DNA from 2 places in the Variovorax sp. 278MFTsu5.1 genome. Region 2 is predicted to be linked to the other one. Evidence: predicted binding sites of a transcription regulator. Region 2 holds the regulator's gene; the other holds the start of a gene.
What was found. Region 2 encodes FliA, which starts transcription of late flagellar genes. Its sites were predicted from a motif close to CTAAAGTTTNNNNNNNNNNNGCCGNTA; they were not measured.

Region 1 (3,577 bases), 320 kb from region 2:
TGGGGCTCATCAAGAACGTCGGCGAAGCGGCAGGGCGCCAGCACACGCCCAAGGTCGCGTTCGTCGCGAGGCCAGCGAGCTACACGGCTTCCAGCGGCAAGCCGGTCGCGGCGGGCGATGTCGACCTGCTGGTGCGCGCGCTGTCCATGGGCAAGCTGCACCACGCCATGATGGGCACGGCGGCGGTGGCCATCGGCACGGCGGCGGCCATTCCGGGCACGCTGGTCAACCTCGCGGCCGGCGGCGGCGAGCGCTCGGCGGTGCGCTTCGGCCATCCCTCGGGCACGCTGCGCGTCGGCGCGCAAGCCAGCCGGGTCGATGGCGAATGGCGCGTGACCAAGGCCGTGATGAGCCGCAGCGCCCGCGTGCTGATGGAAGGCTGGGTGCGCATGCCCGGCGATACGCTCTGACCTCCGGAATCAACAAGACAACGCAACACAACAAGGAAGAACCGATGTCGACTCGCAAGACCCTCCGAGCCCTGGCCGAAGCGCGCCGGGGCGTGCTGGTGCCGGGTGCCTTCAACGCGCTGTCGGCGCGCGTGATCGAGGACCTGGGCTTCGAGGCCATCTACGTCACCGGCGCGGGCGTCACCAACATGTGGTTCGGCCTGCCCGACCAGGGCTTCATGGGCCTGCACGAGATCGCCGACCACACGGCGCGCATCCGCGACGCGGTGGGCCTGCCGCTGATCGTGGATGCCGACACCGGCTTCGGCAACGCGCTCAACGTGCGCCACACGGTGCGCGTGCTGGAGCGCGCGGGTGCCGACTGCATCCAGTTCGAGGACCAGGTCGCACCCAAGCGCTGCGGCCACTTCTCGGGCAAGGACGTGATCTCCACCGAGGAGGCCGTCAACAAGATCAAGGCTGCCGTCGATGCGCGCACCGACCCCGATCTGCTCGTCATGGCCCGCACCGACGCCGCCGCCACGCTGGGCTTCGAGGCCGCCATCGAGCGCGCGCAGAAGTTCAGCGAGGCGGGTGCAGACATCCTCTTCGTGGAGGCCGTGACCACGGCCGACGAGATCCGCGCGCTGCCGCAGCGGCTGAAGAAGCCGCAGCTCATGAACATGGTGATCGGTGGCAGGACGCCGATCTTCGGCGCCGAGGAACTCGCCGGGCTGGGCTACGGCATCGTGCTGTATGCCAACGCGGCGCTGCAGGGGGCAGTCGCCGGCATGCAGAAGGCGCTGACGGTGCTGCGCGACACGAAGCGCGTGGACGAAGACCCGGCGCTGGTCGTGCCCTTCGCGGAACGCCAGCGGCTGGTGGGCAAGCCCGAACTCGACGCGCTGGAGAAGCGGTACGCGAGCTGAGCAGGAGAAGGCGGGAGAAGGCAGGACAAGGGCTGGCGCCGCTAGCGCAGCACCAGCACCGGGATGTGAGAGTGCGTCAGCACATGCAGCGTCTCGCTGCCCATCAGCAGGCGCGCCAGGCTGCGCCGGCCGTGGGAGGCCATCACGATCAGGTCGCACTGCTGGTTCTTCGCGGCCGCGATGATGGCCTCGGCCACCTGGTTCGACTTCATGACCACTGCCCTCGGATTGCGCACGCCCCTGGCGGTGGCGGCGGCGACCGACTTGTCGACCAGCCGGCGCGCGGCATGGTCCGACTGCTCCTGCGCGGCCTCGATGTCGCGCTGGCTCAGCATCAGCGATCCTTCGAAGTAGCCGACGGGCTCGATGTGCGCGACGGTGACGCTCACCAGTTCGGCATTGCAGAGCAGGGCCAGATCGATGGCGGCATTGACCGCCTGCTCCGACAGCGCAGAGCCGTCGGTTGCCACGAGAACACGCTTGTACATGGCAGGCTCCTTGGCCCCCGGCACCGCGGGTGCCCTCGAATTCCAGTCTAGTCGGCCATGGCGGCGGTGCAAGCGGTCGCGGGCAATTGCGGCGCGATCAGAGGCGGCCCTCTATTTTTCGCGCCGGCTGCCGATATAGCTTCTTTCCCTTGCGGACAACCAGAGGAGGACAGAGATGCTCAATACCATCGGCGCGAGCGGCGGCGCAACAGGCAGCGGGGTCAACGTGAACGCCGAGATCGCGAAGATCCAGCGGCAGATCACCGCCACGCAGAAACAGATCGGCGAGACGCAGGCCCAGCTGCTCGCCGCGCCCGAGGATGCCCGCGATGCGATCCGGATGCAGCTCGAGGCGCTCGCGGCGAAGCTCGCGATGCTGCAGCAGCAGATGAATGCGCTGCGCAACGCCGGCGTCCAGCAGAGCGCGATGGCCTCGCTGGAGGAAGGCGCAGCGGGTACGCAGCGCGCCAGCCGCGGTGCCTCGGGCACGCTCGGCAGCGTGGTGGACGTGCAGGCCTGACCGCCCGCTTGATCACCCGCGGGGGTCAGCCGCCGCGCTCGGGCCAGCGGTGCCGTGTTCCGCCCGAGCGCCGGTTCGCCTTTTCCGCCACCACGCCCTGCGCGAGCAGTTCCTCGCCGCGCTGCTCCAGGTGGTGCAGGCAGCGCAGGAGGGCGTCCAGGTCCGCGGGCGCCACGCCTTCCAGCAGTTCCGTGTTCAGCCCCGCGATGCGCGGAAAGAGCCTGCCGAAGAGCTGCTGGCCCGAGGCGCTCAGCCGCACATGCACCTCGCGCCGGTCCTCGGCGTTCTGCCGGCGCTGCACCAGCTTCTTCTCGACCAGGCTGCGCAGTCCGCGCGAGGTGCGCACACGGTCCAGGTGCAGCTGGGTGGCCAGCGCCGAGGAGGTCATCTCGCCCTCCTGGGCGAGCGTGGCGATCATTCCCCACTCGCGGCGCGTGATGCCGAAGCCGCCCTCGACCAGCCGCGTCGCCATGCCGCTGCCCGCGCGCACGGCGCGCGCCATGCGGTAGAGCAGCAGGTCGTCCAGTGAATGGGGCGCGCGCAACGCTCCTGCATCGGGGAAAGCTTGTTGCATACAGGTGACGGAACGTGAAGGGCGCGAGCGGTTGAAGTGTGGTTCGCCCGCCTCGGCAGGCACTTGATTGATTAGATCAACTGTTTCCCTGTACGTATAAACCAGTAACAAATTTGAACGACCGGAAACAGTCTTGGTGCGCGATTTTCGCCGCGAAACCGCGCCTGCCCGTCCTTCCGTTCGTACCCACCTCCGCAGGAGACCCGATCCGATGCCCGCATTCCTTTCCCGGCGCAAGCTCATCATGGCATGGGGCGTCGCCCTGGCCGCCTGCGCTCCCCTGGCCCAGGCCCAGGCGCCCGCCGCGCTGGACGGTGGGCCGCTCACCCTCGTGGTCGGCTATGCCCCGGGCGGCAGCACCGACCGCATCGCGCGGCTGATCGCCGAGCGGCTCACGCCGAAGCTCGGCGTGCAGGTGAGTGTGGAAAACCGTCCGGGTGAGGGCGGCCGTCTCGCGGCCAAGGAAGTGAAGCGCGCGCCCGCCACGCAGAACGTGCTGATGCTGGGCAACCCCGCCGTGATGGTGGTTGCGCCGCTGGTCATCAAGGACGCGGGCTACGACCCCGACAAGGACTTCGTGCCCGTTTCGCAGGTCAGCAGCTACGACTTCGCGCTGGCCGTCGGCAGCAAGCTCCAGCTCGACCGCGCGATGTTCCTCGTGGGCCGGCTGTGGGCCC
Region 2 (3,577 bases):
ATGGTCCATCTGCTGACGCGGCTGCCCGGCATCGAGGCCATGGTGCAGTGGCAGGCCGCCGGCCAGCGCTGGCTGGCGCGCGCGCCGGGTTCCACGGCCGTGATCGAGTCGCGCACCGGCTCTCCCGACACGCTCGCGCGCATGGATTTCGAGTTCGCCGAGGAGCGCCCCGTGCGCTTCCGCGGCAAGGCGGCGCTGCTCGCCGTGGCGCATGCCGACGTGGTGCTGCGCTTCAATGCCGCCGCGATGGCGGCGGGCATCGCACGCGACGAGATGCCGGCGCTGCGCTGCATCGCCACGCGCGTGGTCGATGCGCGCAGCGGCAACGTACTGGCGCTGAGTCATGCGCTGTCGAACGTCGGTACAGAGGTTTCGGCGCGCCAGCTCGCGCAGTGGCTGGGCTGGGCCGTGGATGCCGAGCCCTGCTTCCGCCTGCTGCGCGACGGCGTGCAGCTGGTGGGCGGCATCGGCGAGCTGGGCGACCCGGACATCATGAAGCGGCTGCTGATCGCCGGGCAGATGACCTCCACCGTGTGGCGCCTGCTGCAGGCCGAAGGCGAATGGGCCGACCGTGCCCGCGCGCTGATGGGCCAGCTCACCGGCCGCCCCGCACGCAACGGCCGCGCCATGAGCGGCAGCGCGCTCTACGCGGGCTTTGGCAAGCTCTTCCTGCTGCTGGACGCGCTTGGCACCGAATCGACCGCGCCGGTGCAGTCGCCCCGCGCGCTGGAGAAGCCGCAGAAGCTGGAGCGGCAGGATTGAGGGCGCTGCGATGAACAAGCTGGTTGCGGATCAGGCGGACGGCCTCCGGCGCCTGCTCGCGCCGACGCAGGCGCGCGTGCTCGCGGTGGCCGGCATGGGGCGCGGCGCGGGCGGCACCACCGCCGCGATGAACTTCGCCGTGGCGCTGGTGGGGCAGGGCCGCAACGTGCTGCTGCTGGACGAGCATTGCCGCGCCGAGGGCTCGGCCTGCGAGGTCTGGGACATCGACCCGCTGGGCGGCCTTGTCGACGTCGCGGCCGGGCGCCTCACGCTGGACGGCGCCGAGGTACGCATGGCCTGTGGGGTGCATGTGCTGCCGGCGCCGCCCGCGGCTGCAAGAGGAACATCGCAAGGCGCGGCCGACCCGCGCAGGTTCTGGCACGACGGCGTGGTCGTCATCGACGCGGCCTTCGACGGCGAGGGCCGGCTGTCGCCGCTCGCGCAGTGCGCGGACGACCTGCTGCTGGTGCTGCAGCCGCATCCGGCCTCGGTCACCTCGGCCTACGCGGGCATCAAGCGCCTGCACCACGCCCACGGCCTGAAGCAGATGCGCTTCCTGCTCAACGGCGTGGTCGACGTGCAGGCCGCGCGCCAGATCATGAACAACCTCGCCCATGCCGGCAGCCGCTACCTCGCGCTGTCGCTGCGGGCGGCGGGATGGGTGCGCTTCGATCCGCTCGTCTCCGACGCATGGCGGCTGAAGAAGACCATCGCCGAGGCCTTTCCCGCGAGCCATGCGGCGGTCGACTTCCGCCGCGCCGCGGGCGAGATGGACCAGTGGCCATGGCCCGAGGCAGCCCCGCTGCAGGCCGTGGCCTGAGCCGCCGGCTCCGCACCGAGGAAGGACGCACGACGGCCATGTACACCGCACAAGGAACCATCGAGAAATCGCACCTGCTCGCGCAGCACCAGCCGCTGGTGCGCCGCATCGCGCTGCAGATGATGGCGAAGCTGCCGGCCAGCGTGGAGCTGGACGACCTGATCCAGGCCGGCATGCTCGGCCTGCTTGACGCATCCGCGCGCTACCAGGACAACCGCGGCGCGCAGTTCGAGACTTTCGTGAGCCAGCGCATCCGCGGCGCCATGCTCGACGAGCTGCGTGCCGCCGACTGGGGCTCGCGCGGCCTGCGCCAGTCGGCGCGCGGCATCGAGAAGGCGATGCAGGCGCTGGGCCACAGGCTCGGGCGCGCTCCCACCGAAGGGGAGATCGCCCGGGAACTGAAGATGGACATCGAGGCCTACCAGTCGCTGCTGCAGGAGATCCAGGGCTGCCAGCTGCTGTATGTGGAAGACTTCTCCAAGGACGACGCCGACAACGGTTTTCTCGACAGCCACTCGCAGGACGCCCGCAAGGACCGGCGCAGCAGCGACGATCCGCTGGAGCAACTGCTGGAAAGCGGCTTCCGCCACCAGCTGGTGGACGCCATCTCGGCGCTGCCCGAGCGCGACCAGCTGCTGCTGAACCTCTACTACGAGGAGGAGCTGAACCTGCGCGAGATCGGCGCCATCCTCGAAGTGAGCCAGTCGCGGGTGTGCCAGCTGCACAGCCAGGCGATCAGCAGGCTGCGGGCGAAGCTGAAGGATGTGCTCTAGGGTCTGTTCACACTATTTCCCGGGTCGCGTTGGTGCTCCAAGGGGCTGGCTGCAAGGCGCGCGTGCGCAGTAAGGCTGGCGCCCTGCAAGCGCGGGCAACGCCGCAGACGGCCCCTTGGAGCACCAACCCTGCGGGAAGGGCAGCCAGGGCGGGCCACTCGGCGTTGCGCTCCTAGCGTGTGCGCATGCACACGCGTCGTCACGCGCCTTGATTGGCCCGCCCTGGCTGCCCTTCGCGACCCCGGAAATAGTGTGAACAGACCCTTGAAGGATGCGCTGAATAGGCGTTGTCCGTCAGCCAGGCGCGCTCGCCTCCGGCGCAGGGCGCCTGCGAGGGCACGAAAACTCGGAGTCTTGCCAAAGACCCGCAACAAGCAACTCTCTTCAAGGCTGCAGGCCAGCCGCCCCATCGGCGAATACGCGCTCATCGGCTCGACCCACAGCGCGGCGCTGGTGCATCTGGGCGGCGACATCGAGTGGCTGTGCCTGCCGCGCTTCGACTCGGCCGCGATGTTCGCCAGCCTGCTGGGCGACGAGCGCAACGGCCACTGGACCATGTGCGCGCGCGACCGCAAGGCGCGCGTCTCGCGGCGCTACCTTCCCGGCACCGTTGTGCTGGAGACCACGATTCGTACAGGCACGGGCGTGGCCGTCGTCACCGACTTCATGCCTCGCCCCGCGCTCGACGGCACACACGAGGTGGTGCGCATCGTGCGGGGCGTACGGGGCACGGTGAGCATGCACACCGAGTTCCGCATCCGCTTCAACTACGGCGAGTGGTGCCCGTGGATGGAGCGGCGCGATGGCGCGGTGTTCGCCACGGCCGGGCCGGATGCGGTGCGCATCAGCTCCGGCGTGCCGCTGGTCAACGAGAACTTCGCGAGCTTCGCCGACTTCACCGTGTCGGCGGGGCAGTCCATCGCGTTCAGCCTCGACTGGTTTCCCTCGCACCTGAAGCCGCCGGTGACGCGCGATGCCAACGCGCTGCTGGCGCGCACAGTCGCCGAATGGAGTGCGTGGACCGATCGCTGCGGCTACCACGGCGAATTCCGCGAGCCGGTGATGCGCTCGCTGCTCACGCTCAAGGCGCTGACCTACGAGCCGACCGGCGGCATCGTCGCCGCGCCGAGCACCTCGCTGCCCGAGCTGCCCGGCGGCGAGCGCAACTGGGACTACCGCTTCTGCTGGCTGCGCGACGCGGCGCTCACGCTCTATGCGCTGA

Region 1: the regulator FliA is predicted to act here: its motif matches at 1,916-1,942, upstream of ABL844_RS26315 (FlxA-like family protein).

The regions. Positions count from the first base shown of each region.
Region 1 covers NZ_CP157622.1:5,671,351-5,674,927, reverse strand. Annotated here, with positions in the region: gene prpF (2-methylaconitate cis-trans isomerase PrpF) at 1-410, shown strand, start outside; gene ABL844_RS26325 (isocitrate lyase/PEP mutase family protein) at 455-1,318, shown strand; gene ABL844_RS26320 (universal stress protein) at 1,360-1,806, opposite strand; gene ABL844_RS26315 (FlxA-like family protein) at 1,982-2,326, shown strand; gene ABL844_RS26310 (MarR family winged helix-turn-helix transcriptional regulator) at 2,352-2,900, opposite strand; gene ABL844_RS26305 (tripartite tricarboxylate transporter substrate-binding protein) at 3,112-3,577, shown strand, end outside.
Region 2 covers NZ_CP157622.1:5,346,415-5,349,991, reverse strand. Annotated here, with positions in the region: gene flhF (flagellar biosynthesis protein FlhF) at 1-762, shown strand, start outside; gene ABL844_RS24720 (MinD/ParA family ATP-binding protein) at 773-1,582, shown strand; gene ABL844_RS24715 (RNA polymerase sigma factor FliA) at 1,621-2,355, shown strand; gene ABL844_RS24710 (glycoside hydrolase family 15 protein) at 2,710-3,577, shown strand, end outside.